2 regions of the Paeniglutamicibacter sp. NPDC091659 genome follow, and region 1 is predicted to be linked to the other one. Evidence: riboswitches for the same ligand, from Rfam matches in the RefSeq annotation. Region 1 holds a riboswitch; the other holds the start of a gene.

Region 1 (7,826 bases):
CCATTTTGGAGCTCGAAGAGGAAGAAATCACGGCGCTCCGTGCCCGCATTGCCGAGCGCCTGGGTCATTCCGGTCCCACCGTCTCGCAGACGATCGCCCGCATGGAACGCGACGGACTCGTGGTTGTGACCACCGACCGACACCTTGAGCTCACGTCACGGGGCCGCGAACTGGCAACCGGCGTGATGCGCAAGCACCGTTTGGCTGAGCGACTGCTGGCCGATGTGATCGGTCTGGAATGGGAATACGTCCACGACGAGGCCTGCCGTTGGGAACACGTCATGAGCGAGCGCGTTGAGAAGCGGCTGTACAAGCTGCTTGGCCAGCCCGCCTCCTCTCCCTACGGAAATCCCATCCCCGGACTCGAGGCGCTGGGCGGCCCTGAACTGTCCGAAATCTCGGTAGGTGTCCAAAATCTCGATTCGGCGCTTTCCGACGGGAACACGGGCCCCGTGCGTGTTGAGCGGTTGGCCGAGTCCATCCAGGTTGAACCTGAGCTCCTGGTGCAGCTCGATGAGGGCGGAATCCGCCCTGGTGCCCTAGTCACGCTGGAACGCGCGGACGACTATGTCCTGGTTCGCGTCCAGGGCATCGAAGGAGCGCTAGAGCTTCCGACCGAGGTCAGCGCTCATGTGTTTGTCAGGCGCTTGGACAGATAACGGAATTGTAACTTTGGACTAAAGCCCGGTAGGGTTTCTAGTTGTGTCATATTTTCGTGACTCAATCCAGATCCGATTCGCATAACCTTACCGGCGGATTCTGGACTAAGACTTACCGGTAGGGGCGGAGGACCCATTTCAACCGTTTCATGGTTTTGAACCATGGATCTTGGGGTGAAGTTGAGTCCGCCACGGTGGGCTCGGCCGAGTTGATCTCATGACTCGAATCCGACAGCTAACTTCGCAGGCGATACATGAGAGGTTGTCATTTGACACAGCAGCACAATTCCGGCCGTCGCCGTGCGTCCGGACCGATTGATGCTTCGCCTGCCGAAGGCACATTGGAACGTATTGTCGACTCCGCGTTGAGCGAAGAAGCACCTTCCCGCCGCAGCGGTCGGCGCTCCCTGCATGTGGTTCCCGAGCTGGCCGAGACGACCCCGGCAAGCTACGTAGGCCGCCGCTTTGAAGCCAGCCTTCGCTACGGTGCATCCCCCGACGCCGCGGCCATTGCCGCCACCGAGCGCGTCGAAGAACCGACTCCCTTGGCACCAGAGCTCCACGCCCAGGTCGAGTCCGAAGAGCTTGACAACGTATTGCGGTTCGCGCCGCGTCCCAAGCGATCGCGCCTTGGATTTACGCACAAGATCGCCGCAGTTGCGGCCGTTTCCGGCCTGGCGCTGGCCGCTGCAAGCCCGTCGCAGGAAGCCGACCAGCTTCCGGACGGGGAAGCCCGCGTGGCGCAGTCGGTTGTTGTGGACGTAAAGGCTCCGACCTCCGACGAGGTCAAGATCGAGCGTGTTTCGGTCACGAGCAAGTTCACCAAGGAAGACAAGCTGGCCACCGTGATGACCGCTGCCGGTGGCGACGTTTCGAAGATCGCCACGCGCGGAGTCCTTGCCCAGCCGGTGGACAACATTCGATTGACTTCTCGCTTCGGCCACCGCAAGAACCCAACGGGCCCGGGGTACATGAACCACAACGGCCTGGACTACGCAGTTCCCATGGGAACCCCGATCAAGGCCAGCGCTGCCGGCACCGTCGTGCAGGCCGGATGGGCCGGGCACTCGGGCTTCCGCGTGGAGATCGACCACGGCAACGGCTTGCACACCAGCTACAACCACAACTCGGCCGTGAAAGTCTCGGTTGGACAGAAGGTTGAACGTGGCGACGTTGTATCGGTCAGCGGTAGCACGGGTAACTCGACAGGCCCGCACCTGCACCTTGAGGTCATCGTCAATGGCAAGTGGGTAGACCCAGCAGGTTGGTTATAACGAAGAATGTCACCGTTCCGTGATCAGAACGTGACATTTGCAGTTGTTTCATATATTCTAGAAATGTAGTCGGCGCTCAAGCCCGATTACCGCCATGAGGAGTGCCGAGCACTGCCGCCGCATGGTGTCCGTTCAAAAAACGCATGGCAGTGGCGGGGGACCCAATTTTTGGCTTCTGAACTTAGGAAGCCTTGGGGTTAAGTAACCCGGACCCGCAAGGGGCCGGATTGCCGAGTGACTCCCACTCGAACCCGACAGCTCACCTCGTAGGCATCAGGAGAGGCAATAACAACGTGACTACACGTCAAGCACTTGGTCGCCACCGCGCGACGCCGGTACGGACCAACCCACTTGAATCCATCTCGAAGGCAGTTGCCTCGAACGCTGGATCGGTTGGCCGCCAGGCAGCAGTAATCGCAGCAGCATCCGGCCTTGTTCTGACCTTGGGTGTTCCGGGCCAGGGCGCGGCAACCCGCGAGGCATCCTCCGCCCCGGTAGAAGGCCTCTCCGCAGAGCGCGTTGCAGTCAAGGCTGTTTCGGTCTCCGCATCCAAGGTCAAGGACCTTGACATCGAGCGCGCCGCATTCACTTCCAAGCCGGCTCCGGTCGTCGTGGCAGTTGCCAACACGGTTACGACCCGCGACAGCAGCACCGCCCCAGTGACCCGTGCCTCGACCGACGCCTTTGCGCCGACGACCCGCTCGAACCGCGGCGGCGCAGTGAGCACCGCCGTGGCCCCCAAGAGCGACTCGATCAACACCGCAAACCTCTCCGGCATTGCGGCAACCGCAGCCCGGTTCGTTGGCGTTCCCTACGTCTGGGGCGGCAACACCACCGCGGGCTGGGATTGCTCCGGCTTCGTGAAGTACGTTTACGCCAAGCACGGCATCGATATCGCCCGCGGCACCTCCGCGATCCGCGCCTCCGGCCAGTTCGTGCGCACCAGCAGCCCGAAGGCCGGCGACCTGGTATTCCAGAACGGTGGAGGCCACGTAGGTATCTACCTTGGCGGCGGAAAGATGATCGGCGCACAGAACCCGACCGTCGACACGATGATCCACGACGTGACCCGCAACCCGCTTTACGGCTACTACACCCTGGCCAAGTAAGCAGCAGTTTTCAAAGACCCCGCTGAATCCGCAAGGATGCAGCGGGGTCTTTTGCTTTGCGTGGACAGGATTGAACGATACCCCCATAGGGTATATTGTGGATCCCGTGAAGAAGCCGTCCAGACCCGCCAGCAGCCGGACGCTGCCGCCCGCCATGCGGGTCGTGGTTCTCTGTGCGTTCTTCCTAGGCCTGCTCTCCATGCATGTGCTCGCCGGGGCCGCGTTCAATCCTATTCACCACGGAGGAGCCGGCAGTGCAGCAGGTGCCGCGACCTCCATTGCGGCGTCCGCGCACGATCACGGTGAACAACACGTGCCGGCCACTGAACCCCACGATGGGCACGTGATGGGGCTGGGCGAATGCGCCCTTCTGGTTGCCTGCGTTCTCGGCCTCGTGGCGTTGGCCCAGAAACTCGGACAGCCGAGAAGCGGTGGAACCGCCTCGCGTGCGGGGCCAACGCCTTATCGTCCGCGCCTGGTCGCCTTCAACGACAGTGTTTTCCAGACGCCTTCCCCACAGCAACTGAGTATTTGCCGTAGATGAGCATTCCGGAGCAAAGACCGGAACGCAATCACATCTCACGCAAGGAAAAGACGTTGAAAAAGAACAAGACAACCCTGATGCTTTCGGCTGCCATCGTGGCGGGCGCCGTGGTCCTGGCCGGTTGCTCCGCACCGGCCCCCGTCCCTGGCGGAAACACCACGGCAGGCCAACAGACGCCCGGAAATATGCACAACGGTGCCGATGCCATGTTCGCCCAAATGATGATCCCGCACCACGAACAGGCCGTTCTCATGAGCGAGACCATGCTGGAAAAGAAAAGCCTGGGCACGGAAATGGTGAAGCTTGCCACCGATATCAAGAATGCGCAGGCCCCGGAGATCAAGCTCATGGAAACTTGGTTGGAAGGATGGGGTGAACCCCGGGAGCTGGGCCACACCATGGCAATGGAGGGCATGCTCGGCGACGAAGACCTGCAGGCATTGGCCAGCGCCCAAGGCCGTGCGGCCGAAGAACTCTTCCTGAACCAAATGATCGGGCACCACCTCGGAGCCACGAAAATGGCTGAAGCCGCACTGAAGAACGGCAAGGATCCAAGGGTGCTGGAACTGGGCCGGAAAATCATTGCCGACCAAAACGCCGAAATCGCACACATGCGCGAGATGCTCAAGAAGTAGCGGGCGAACCGACACATGAAAACCATGACAACGAAACCGGCGATTTTCATGTCCGCGGCACTGGCAGGCGTACTGGCCCTTGCCGGGTGCGCCCAGAGCCCCGGCGACGCCGGGCCGGACACGGGAACAACTGCTGCGGCAGCCTCGACGCCGCGGGAATCAGGCGCAGGTCCCGCTGCGAAGGACCCGGAGACGGTCCTTGGGTATCCGACCGCTCATGTTCACGCCATTGCCGCCACGGACAAGGGACAGGTGCTGCTTGCCACTCACGACGGCCTCTATGAAGTATCGGCGAACCCCGCCCAGCGCATCGGCCCCGTCGTTGACTGGATGGGCTTCACCCTCGGAAAAGACGGCTTCTACGCCTCGGGTCATCCCGGCCCCGGTGTCGAGTTGGAAAACCCCGTGGGCCTGATGAGTTCCACCGACAAGGGAAAAACCTGGGAGAGTCTCTCGCGCTCCGGGGTTTCGGACTTCCATGCGCTGACGGCAAGCAAGAATGCCATCGTCGGGTTCGATACGACGTTGCGTTCCACGGCCGACGGCAGCCGGTGGAAGGACCTCGACCCGAGGATCCTCCCTGCGACACTTGCCGCGGATCCACGCGGTAGCCTCGTACTGGCGGCCACCGAACAGGGTGTCTGGCGATCAACGGACGACGGCGCGACCTTCGGCGAACCTGTGGCAAACGGTCCGCTGCTGCAATACCTGGCGGTGTCCGGCACCAAGGCCGTCGGCATGACGCCGGACGGGGTCGCCTGGACCAGCCATGACGGCGGCATGAGCTGGAAACAGGGCGGGAGGCTGCAGGGAACCGCCAACGCGGTGGCCATGAGTCCGGACGGATCCCTGATTTGGGTATCCAGCTCGCTGGGTGTCGAACATTCGGCCGACGGTGCCGCCAGCTTCGAATTGCGTTTCGCTTCACCCCAGTAGAAGCGAATGGTGTTGTGAAACCCCGTTTCCGGGGTTTCACAACACCATTTCCGGATCGTGCAACTTGCAAAATTCGGAGGGAATTCGAACCAATTTCACCTAAACCCGCGCGGAATCAACGGCCTTTGTCTTAGGCTAGCCCCAGAGTCAATGCTCAGAGCCATGCGCGTCACTTGAGGGATTCCGTTGTGAACGGGTCCCTCTGTTACGCCGGGTCGGGATCTAAGGATGCGCCGATGCGAACCCTAGTGCTGAATGCAGGATTTGAACCGCTGGCGGTAGTCACATTTCGCCGGGCACTGCTGCTTGTCTTCATGGACAAGGCCACAGTACTCGCGGCCGATGAAGAGGACCCGGTGGTCGGCCCCAGCCAAGTCATGCCCCGACCCACGGTGATCCTGCTGAACCGCTACGTCCGGATGCCGCACCGCCGCAACCTCCAGGTGTCGCGCCGCGGGGTCCTGCGCAGGGACTCCCACCGGTGTGCATACTGCGGCCGCAGCGCCAGCACGGTCGACCACATCATCCCGCGCAGCAGGGGCGGGGTCGACAGCTGGGAAAACCTCGTGGCGGCATGTCACGGCTGCAATAGCGCCAAAGGCGACAGGACGCTGGCACAGTTGGGATGGAAACTACGTTTTGCACCCGGCACTCCACGCGGCGCCCACTGGTTCATCACCGAACTGGACCGCCCCGCGGAAGCCTGGAGCCCATTCCTTCGGAGCGCAGCATGAAATTTGATGCCATCATCGTGGCAGGCGGCCGTGGCTCACGGCTGGGCGGGGTGAGCAAGCCGCTGCTGGAACACCACGGGGAAACCCTACTCGAGCACGCGCTCAACGCAGTGAAGGACGCCGAAGGCATAGCCGTGGTCGGCGCACACGCACTGGCGGACGCGGTGACAAGGTACATGGAAAACGCCCCCGACAGCCAGCGCGTGGTCATCACCCGGGAATACCCCAACTATGCCGGTCCGGCCGCTGCCGTGGCCGCGGGGCGTGCGGCGCTCGACGACGGCCCCGACGACGAAAGTGCGCAGTGGCCAAGCGGCGTCGCGGAAATCACCGTGGTGTTGGCCGCCGACCTGCTGGAACCTGCCCCCGTGGTGAAGGCGCTGCTCGAGGTGGCGCGCCGCCGGGCCCCAGGGATCGAGGCGTGGGTGCCGCAGGACGCCGGAGGGGTCCTGCAGACGCTAGCCTGCGCCATCACCACCGAGGCGCTGAAGGCGGCAATCGAGCAGGCTGCCGGACCCCACGGCAGCCTGGAGAATGCGTCGATGATGCGTCTGCTTGCTACAGTGCAGATGGAACGTCTGAAGCTGCCAGAGGTGGATTTCAGCGACATCGACACACCTGGGGACGCCGGGCGTCACGGGATTACGGTGGCAAACGGCCACTGACGAGGAGAACACTAAATGCCTGCAGCGGAACTCGACGACTGGGTCAGGGAACTACTGGCCGCCTTTGAACTCGCCGACACGCAGGTCGACATCGACCAGGTGCTTTCCCTGGCCGGGGTTGCCGCCCACGGCATCGTGCGCCCCGCGGCCCCGTTGACCACCTACCTGGCCGGCTACGCGGCGGGACTCGCCGTGGGCAGGGGACAGGCAAGCGAGAAGCATGCCATGGATTCCGCCGATGCCCTGGCGCGTGCCGTTTTGCAGGCACGCGTCTCCGCCGGCACCGACGACTAGAGCATGCCCGACCACGACCACGGCTGGGAGCAGGCACGGCAGGACGCGCACAGGCTGGGGCGGTCCCTTCGGCCGGCCCCGGAACTCGTGCCCTTGCACCAGGCCGGGGGGCGCGTGCTGGCCCGGGACCTGGTTGCCCGTTATCCCATACCGCATTGTGCAACCTCGGCCATGGACGGATTCGCCGTGTCCGGGCCGGGCCCCTGGCTGCTGCTCGACGCAGTCGCCCACAACCCCGCCGAGGGCACGGTTACGTCGCTGGCCCCGGGCCAAGCCGTTGCCGTGGTGACCGGGTCCTTGATCCCCGAAGGCGCCGATGCCATCATCCGCCTGGAGCACACCACCGAGCGCGACGGGTGGCTCAGCTCCGACCGGACGGTGTCCCCGGGCGCCGACATCCGGCCCGCCGGGACCGAAGCCTCACCGCACGACGTGCTGCAGGCCGCGGGCACCGTGCTGCGTGCCGGGGTCGTGGCCACCGCTGCGGTGGCGGGCTACGACGAACTCCTGGTTGCCGCCCGCCCCAGGGTCCACCTGGTCTACACCGGGGACGAGGTCATCACCTCCGGGACCCCGGCACCCGGGCAGGTTCGCGACGGTTTCTCCCCGGTCCTGCCGCTGATCATCGCGGCACTGGGCGGGCGGGCGGCGAGCGAGGCGCGCATCGGCGATTCCCAGGCACAGAGCCTTGACGCGCTCACCGACGTCCCGGCACTGGCCGCAGACATCGTGATCACCACGGGCGGCACCGGATTCTCCGACCGCGACTTCGTGCGCAGCGCCGTTGCCGAGCTTGGCGGAAAGGAAATCGTTTCCGCCATCGCCATGCGACCCGGGCACCCCTCGATGCTCGCGGCGCTGCCCGACGGACGCATCCTCGTGGCGCTGCCGGGCAACCCGCTGGCCGCGCTGATGGCCGTCGCGACGCTGGTGGACCCGCTGTTGCGCGGCGCCTGCGGCACGGAACTTGCGGAAC
Region 2 (7,826 bases), on a different contig from region 1:
GTTGAAGCATTAGGCAGTTGATTGTCATTTCAGGTGAAGCATCGTGTCCGTCTTTGTCACTACAGGTGAAGCAACCAGCGGATTTCCTGTCACTACAGGTAAAGCATTCACTTGGGGATGTCATTACAGTTGAAGCATGGGACGCCAGCTGGCCGTGCCCGAGGTTCTGGGCAGGGACCTCACCGTTGGCCAGCTGATGCTCATCAAGCCGGGAGAACGGATCGCCACCGACGGCATCGTTCGCAGCGGACGCAGCGCCCTGGACACCTCGGCGATCACCGGCGAATCCATCCCCGTCGAGGTCGAGGCAGGAGACGAGGTATCCGCCGGGGCGATCAACACCTCGGGAGTTCTGGAAGTCAACGCCACCGCGGCGGGCACCGACAACTCGCTGACGACGATTGTCAGCCTGGTCGAACAGGCACAATCCGAAAAGGGCGAACGCGCACGCCTGGCCGGCCGCATCGCCCGGCCGCTGGTGCCCGGCGTGCTGATCCTCGCGTCGCTTGTCGCACTGGTCGGATCGATGCTTGGCGATCCCGAACTGTGGATCACCCGGGCGTTGGTCGTCCTGGTGGCCGCCTCCCCGTGCGCCCTGGCGATCGCGGTGCCGATCACCGTCGTCTCTGCGATCGGCACCGCGAGCAAGTTCGGCGAGCAAGTTCGGCGTCATCATCAAAAGCGGCGCCGCCTTCGAACGCTTCGGCACCATCCGCCACATCGCCGTCGACTAGACCGGCACCCTGACACGCAACCAACCCACCGTCACCGCCGTGCTCGCCGTCGACGGAACCAGCAAGCAGCAGGTGCTGGGTTGGGCGGCCGCAGTCGAACAGCACAGCACCCACCCCTTGGCTGCCGCCATCGCTCACGCGGCACTGGAGGCAGCTGCCGCCCGCGACATCACCGAGGAAGCCGGGCACGGCATCCGCGGCACCGTCGAAGGCACCTCTCATCAACAGCCGCCAGGCAGCGCTGGAATCAGGACATTTGTCGTTATAGCCAGCCCTCGGGGTTAACCCACTTGCCGTTGACGATGACCTCGAGGTGCAGATGCGGCCCCGTGGAGTTGCCTGTGCTGCCGGCAAGCGAGACGACCGCGCCGCGCTTGACCTTTTGCCCCACGGACACCTTGAGGGCCGAGTTGTGGTTGTAGCTGGTTTCCAGCCCGTTGCCGTGATCGATCTTGACGCGGTAGCCGGAGTGCCCGGCCCATTCGGACTGCACCACGGTGCCGGCGGCGCTGGCCTTGATGGGCGTTCCCATAGGAACGGCGTAGTCCAGGCCGTTGTGGTTCATGAAGCCTGGTCCGGTCGGGTTCTTGCGGTGGCCGAAGCGCGACGTCAACCGGATGCTGTCCACCGGCTGGGCGAGCCTGGTGACTTTTCCGGCGGCAGCGGTCGTGACGGTTGCCGGCTTGACTTTCTTGGCGACTTCTGCATCGGCAGCGGTCGTGACGGTTGCTGGCTTGACTTTCTTGATGTACTCGCTGGTCACCGATGCGCGCTTGACCGTGATCTTGTCGTTGGCCGGGGCCCTGACATCCGCGACAGTGGTCTGTGCGACGCGCTGGGGCTCCGGGACAACTTCCTCGGCTTCCTGCGTGGTGGCGGCGGCGGCGAATGCCAGGCCGGACACGGCGGCGACTGCGGCGAACTTGTGCACCAACCCAAGTCGAGGGCGCTGGGTCCGGGGCGTGAACTTCGGGACGTTGTCCAGCTCGTCGGCTTCGGCAGGCAACGCCGGCGGCACGGGCTGTGCCAGTGGTGCGGGAAGGATTTCGGTGGCGGCGATGGATGCCGCGGTCGGGGACGCCCCGTAGCGCAGGTCTGCCACAAAGCGGCGGCCGGTGTGCTGCGTGGCTCTCGGAGCCTGGACGGAGTCCGGGACCGTGCTCAGTGCGCGTCGACCGGAACGTCGGGATGTATTTTCGCTGCTCAGTGCGGTGTCCACGATCTGCTCTAGTGAATCGCTGGCAGGCGAAGCATCAACGGGGCCGGGCGCGCGGCGGCGCCCGGAATTGTGCTGCTGGGTCAAGTGTTTGCCTCTCATGTATCGCCTGCGAAGTTAGCTGTCGGATTCGAGTCATGAGATCAACTCGGCCGAGCCCGCCAAGGCGGACTCAGCTTCACCCCAAGATCCATGGTCCAAGACCAGGAACGGTTGATTGGGTCCTCCGCCCCTACCGGGAATTCTTGCTCCGCGATCCGCCGGTAGGGTTGTGCGAACCGGATCGGGGCTGGGGTGCATAAGTGCAACCTGACATAAAACCCTACGGGGGCATATGTAAAAGTTACAATTTCGTTATCAATCCATGTGGCGGACAAACACGTGGGCGCCGACTTCGGACGGAAGCTCCGGCACCCTTCGATCAACGCACCCTCACGGCCAAGGATTCGCAGGCCCCTTCGAGGGTGACTAGGGCCCCGGGCGAATGCCGCCCGCGTCGAGCTGCACCAGCAGATCGGGTTCCACCTGGATGGTTTTGGCCGGTCACTCCCCCTGGGACGACATCTTAAACGTGATTAAGAAGACGGTGCCCGGAGCCTGTTGCGGTGCGAATGTTCCTGCCCAAACTGGTCGACGGACCAAGATCGCCCACCGTGGCTCACCCCCACCGGTTGCGGCTGATGCGCCAGGTTCGTTGGGCAAAGACCCGCAATGCCTTCCTGGGTTAGGTGTTCTTCCTCAACTGCATCACTGTGGCCGGGGCACAGCACTCGTTGTTGGACAGGGCCATCGCAGGCCGGCCCATCAGCGTGGGGTCATAGACACGCTCGCACCTCACGTAGCAGTTCACGTCCACGTGCGTGGTGCACCCGCTAGGGCCCTCCTGTGGGATCAGGGTCCGTTATGACGGGGTTCGAAATTCGGCGTGGCAGGTCTTCCCAGAGGATTGTCTCAGCGGTCCGATGTTCTTTGGGTGCCCCACAAGCCGATCCCCCACCGCGACACCCGAACACCAAAAATCCGACAGCTAACAACTGTGTGCTTCATCGTTGGATGGCCGCATTTTTCATTGCTCAGTGGCGTTAGTCGCCGATATCAAGGATGTTCGCGACCGTTTCGTCGAAGGACCACCAAATGTCTTGGGTCCTCGGATTTACCCCGCGATGCCCTTCCTGCATTCAGACGGCCAACCCGGCACGAGCACTGGAGGGACAAAGCTGCCGCGACTTATCTCGCTGATCCGTGTGAGTGCGGGCGACTCGCTTGCCTTTCGATGCAGCCGTCACCTAGTTTGGGTCCATCGACGTGTAGCTCAACAGTGAGAGCACTGGGCTGTGGACCCGGAGGGAGCAGGGGCAGCACCTGCCGCGTCGGCGATCGGCCGCGTTCGTGCGCCGGAGAGGATCGAGGGTGCTCGGATACGTGTGGGGGCAGTTCCGCAAAGCGAAATACACAGCTGGGGTGACTTCCGACCCCGGTGTGCAAGCTCGTGCGGAGGAACGCGCCGAGTCGTGGTTGCGTGTTCTGGCTGGAATAGCGACCGGGAGGCTCAGAATCGGGTCAGCCACGCCGGTCAGGGGCTTTCCGGCATGGCTGACACCGAAGATCGTCCGGGGAGGCTTCGTCACGGGGGCTGCCGCTGCCGCAGGTCCGTTGGAAGCGGATGAAATTGTGCTGGCGGAGCACCTCGATACGAAGCCAGGACGCGCTTCCCTGTTCGCCTGGTTCCTGTCCGACGACGGACACCGGAAACTGGACGCATGGTTGGAATCGGGGCTGTATCGCTTGGATCTACCCGAACACGGGGCGCTGCTTAGCGTTGCGTGGCTGCGCCAGCATGGTCGAGAGGACGAGGCGTCCGAGCTGGTGCGCACGCTGGAACCCTGGGCCGGGCGTGTGCGGTTCTGGCCCTACGAATTGAATGAGGCCGAGGTGCCGGGCGTGCATGTCGCGACCCTGCCAGAGGTCTCGGCCCGTCTCGGACGGAAGCGGCCACAACGACACGTCGAGGCAGAACGTGAAGCCCTGTCGGTCTGGAACCCATTCACGGACAAGATCCTGAGCCACTGGTGGGCCACGCGCTCCCATGAAGGAATGATCGGAGCGGCTTCGCCACCTGGCTGGATCGACGAAGCCAGAGATTTGCTGGCCGAGTACCGGCGCCTTGCCGCCGAGCACACGCTGACTAAACACCATGCGGATCCGAAGGGGAATCTGCAGATCATGTTGTCCGGCTTCCAGACACTCGTGGCTGGGGAATCCGATTCCCGCGTGATGGGTCGGGTGCGCACGGCCGTGTCCAACATGGTGGCAAAGCGCGGCGAACCAGGATCACCACGTCTGGCAGCGCTTCGCGCGGCGCAAGCACGCAACGCGGCCAAACCATCCCATGCGGCCCTGGCACACGACGCTGCAACCCGGCTTGACACGACAGGGCGCACCGGCGCCGTTGAAGACCCCCTCGCACTACTTCGAGGCGCTCCAGCCGAGGCCCTTCCCTCCGTGCGGAAGACCACCCGTCAAGCAACTCAGGCACCGCTCCCGGACCTCCTGCGAAACGGGATCGTGCGCTCGGCAGAGGCGCTGGCCGCACTTGCTCCACAACTCACCGCCGAGACGGTTGCCTCCCGGTACCCGGATGCATCGGCCGGGCTGCTCGCCAAACGCCTCTACCGGGCCTTCGCCAACCGGCGGAGCCTGCTCTTGCTCAACCACCAGCATCAAGTGACCATCGACGTACTTCCCTGGTTCAACATGCTCGAGCGTGCGGGCGTCCTGGAGCAAAACCGGTCCCTTGCTCACGCACAAGGACTGGACCTCGCCACACTTGCCCTGCGCCACTTTCCGGGAACTTTGCTTCCAAACTCCCTCATCCGGGAACTCACCCGCCTCTTCGGTCTCGCGTCCAAGGATGTTCCCCTCACCTACGAACTCGCCGCGGATATCTTCATCGGCTCGTTCGGTCCGGTCTTCCAACGCGCAGCTCAAGAGGCCGCCTCCGTGGTTGGTGACACCGTGTACGCCCGTTACTACGGCATCGATTACGGCAAGATCCAGGCCATGGGGGGCGGGCCAGCGACAGCCCCGCGACCACTACATACGCCCCGCACCGCAGTGCCGGAATTCGACGCACTGGTCCGCTCCAGAGCCGGCATCGTCCCAACCCGCCGGGGGCGCGATGTCGCCGCCAGTGGAACCGCCATCGAGCAGGCCCAAATCCTCACCACGCACAATCTTGCCGCATTGGTGAACGCGGGGATCACGCTCGACTGGGGAGCACAAGCACTCGATGCCTGGAAAGCCACCAAGAACCACCTCGCCAAGGCGACCGGAGCGAAGCACCTGCACCATCAGAAGAACGCTGCCTACGCGTGGCGGCAAACCGTCTTCTACCTCGCACTATCGCCCCTCGAACAGGTTGCCGACTTCATGGACGACCCGGACGTCACCCGAGGGTTGGCACCCGAGGCCAGGTCCAAGGCAGAGGCGATCCTCCAAGGACTCAGGGAAACCATCGAGGCAGGTGCGCCCGTGGATGGTCCCTTCCTGGGTTGGGTTGCCCGACCGAACAGTTGATGACGAAGGGATCCCCGGCTCCAGCGGACTTGACCGTGATGGGTTTCCGAACTGGGGCTCGTGTTGGGGCAAGCTACCGGCAGTTGCGGGTACGAAACTAATTCGGCGTCAGAGATTCACAGCCGAGTTAACGGCGTCTCGGAAAACTACAGTTTATTGAGACATTGATACGGGCTCGGTTCTGGTTGAGGCTGCCTCGCGAGACTGGGAAGATCATGAAACCGCAGATCGTGTACGAGCGTCGCCGGAACGCGTCATTGACCTCGTCTGGAAGCTGCGCGTAGAGGTGGCTCAGTTTCCTCCGAATGTCGCGTCGCAATCGTGTCGCTTCCGAGAACAAGTCTCGTGCCTTCTGCTTCATACACAAGATACGGTGAGCGAACACGCCCAGCGTGAAGCTCGAACGGCCGCCCGTCAGGGAGCGGTTTGCCCCATAGGAGCTGGTGGTATCGCCGGAGTGTGGGGCTGTGACTGTCGGGATCCTTGCCCGTCGGAGTGTCATCGAAGAAGTTGTAGTCGACGCCAATCTCTCTATGCTCGTCCATGAACCGAAACTAACAGGAGCCGATGTCGGTTCGCTCCTCTCGACACGCTACGTGCCTTCGTCGTAGCGCCAACCTCTGTACCGATACTCCACAAAGCAGTGAACGCTCGGCAGCAGCGGCACCGTTTGACGCATCAACCAGAGACAAATAACTAATACCGCGGGAGTACCGTCGTTGACACCGGTCCACTCAGGATTCCCTACGCGTCACGAGAAAATGCCAACTCTACGCCCGCGGCAACCGAACGCGACAGTTGGTATCGGCGGCGACGATATTGAAGATGCGAGGCACTTCACCCATGTCTGGTGCATGGCCACTTTCACCGCCCGGTGCCGCTCCCCCGCCTCGCACGCCGATTGAGCAATAAGCGTGTGACCCGCTTCAGTTTTGCGCCCGGGTTTCGAGAAGCTCTGGTTGCATCGCCAGCGCGGTCCTGCTTGCCACGCCACGGCGTTTGACGACGGCAGAGTTGTGCTTCTCTATTCTCTAAGAGACCGGCCTACCTGCGTCCGTAGCTTTTCGCGGTTCAACTCGGATGAGACCGGACAACGGGCTTGCAACAATTGTTGTCCACGCCCGCGGCGAGAGCAGCCGACCGGATCGTCGCAACCCAGGGCCGTTTGTTCTACGCGGAACCTCTTCCCCGCGCGGGCGCGGGGCGGTTAGGCTCAGTGCAGGAAGCCCCGGCCGGCCCTGGGTCCGGCGCGCTCACTCTAGGAGAGTTCAATGAAGAAGCTCATCAACGACCCCAAGAACGTGGTCACCGAGGCGGTCGAGGGATTCGCTGCCGCGCACGCCGACATCGTGCGTGCATCGACCGATCCGATCTTCCTCGTGAGGTCGGACGCCCCCTCAAACAAGGTAGGCATCGTCTCGGGCGGCGGAAGCGGCCACGAGCCGATGCACGGCGGATTCGTGGGATTCGGGATGCTCGACGCGGCCGTCCCCGGCGCCGTCTTCACCTCGCCGACCCCGGACCCCATCCTCGCCGCGACGGCGGCGGTGAACGGTGGCCGCGGGGTGCTGCACATCGTCAAGAACTACACCGGAGACGTGCTCAACTTCGAGACCGCGGCCGACCTCGCCGGCGCGGACGGCATCGAGGTGCGCAGCGTGATCGTCAACGACGACGTCGCGGTCAAGGACTCGCTGTACACCGCAGGCCGGCGCGGCGTGGCGGGCACGGTGCTCGTGGAGAAGATCGCCGGGGCGGCCGCCCAGCGCGGAGACTCCCTCGACGAGGTGACGGCCGTCGCCCAGAAGGTGATCGGCCAGGTGCGTTCGATGGGCGTGGCGCTCACCCCCTGCGTCGTTCCCCACTCGGGGGAACCGAGCTTCACGCTGGAGGACGACGAGATCGAGATCGGCATCGGCATCCACGGCGAACCGGGGCGGGAGAAGATCAAGCTGCAGCCGGCCGACGCGATCGTCGACCGCCTGCTCGGCCCGATCCTCGAAGACGTGCCCTTCACGTCAGGTGACAAGGTGCTCCTGATGGTGAACGGGATGGGCGGAACCCCGCAGGTGGAGCTGTACATCGTCTACCGCCACGCGGCAAAGGTGCTTGCCGAGCGCGGGATCGAGGTCACCCGCTCGCTCGTGGGCAACTTCACGACGTCGCTGGAGATGCAGGGCATGTCGATCTCCGTCCTCAAGCTCGACGACGCGCTGACCGAACTGTGGGACGCCCCCGTCCAGACCGCCGCACTGCGCTGGGGCCGCTGAATTGTGACGACAACAAGTGAGCACGACAAC

The links. Region 1 has a riboswitch for cyclic di-AMP ahead of ACIQLF_RS17125 (C40 family peptidase). Riboswitches for the same ligand answer to the same signal wherever they lie in the genome.
Region 2: linked by a shared signal. The riboswitch ahead of ACIQLF_RS05930 (M23 family metallopeptidase) and the one ahead of ACIQLF_RS17125 (C40 family peptidase) in region 1 are both predicted to bind cyclic di-AMP.

What each region holds. Positions count from the first base shown of each region.
Region 1 is NZ_JBIVTO010000010.1:95,792-103,617, reverse strand. Features, by position in the region: gene ACIQLF_RS17135 (metal-dependent transcriptional regulator) at 1-659, shown strand, start outside; cyclic di-AMP (ydaO/yuaA leader) riboswitch at 741-925, shown strand; gene ACIQLF_RS17130 (M23 family metallopeptidase) at 1,001-1,933, shown strand; cyclic di-AMP (ydaO/yuaA leader) riboswitch at 2,036-2,220, shown strand; gene ACIQLF_RS17125 (C40 family peptidase) at 2,227-3,042, shown strand; gene ACIQLF_RS17120 (hypothetical protein) at 3,149-3,586, shown strand; gene ACIQLF_RS17115 (DUF305 domain-containing protein) at 3,640-4,221, shown strand; gene ACIQLF_RS17110 (F510_1955 family glycosylhydrolase) at 4,246-5,157, shown strand; gene ACIQLF_RS17105 (HNH endonuclease) at 5,394-5,891, shown strand; gene ACIQLF_RS17100 (molybdenum cofactor guanylyltransferase) at 5,888-6,556, shown strand; gene ACIQLF_RS17095 (DUF6457 domain-containing protein) at 6,572-6,850, shown strand; gene ACIQLF_RS17090 (molybdopterin molybdotransferase MoeA) at 6,854-7,826, shown strand, end outside.
Region 2 is NZ_JBIVTO010000002.1:219,315-227,140, reverse strand. Features, by position in the region: partial or broken gene ACIQLF_RS05935 (heavy metal translocating P-type ATPase) at 161-947, shown strand; gene ACIQLF_RS05930 (M23 family metallopeptidase) at 997-2,037, opposite strand; cyclic di-AMP (ydaO/yuaA leader) riboswitch at 2,041-2,223, opposite strand; tRNA gene ACIQLF_RS05925 (tRNA-His) at 3,252-3,324, shown strand; gene ACIQLF_RS05920 (hypothetical protein) at 3,604-5,526, shown strand; partial or broken gene ACIQLF_RS05915 (DUF6994 family protein) at 5,654-6,071, opposite strand; gene dhaK (dihydroxyacetone kinase subunit DhaK) at 6,798-7,796, shown strand.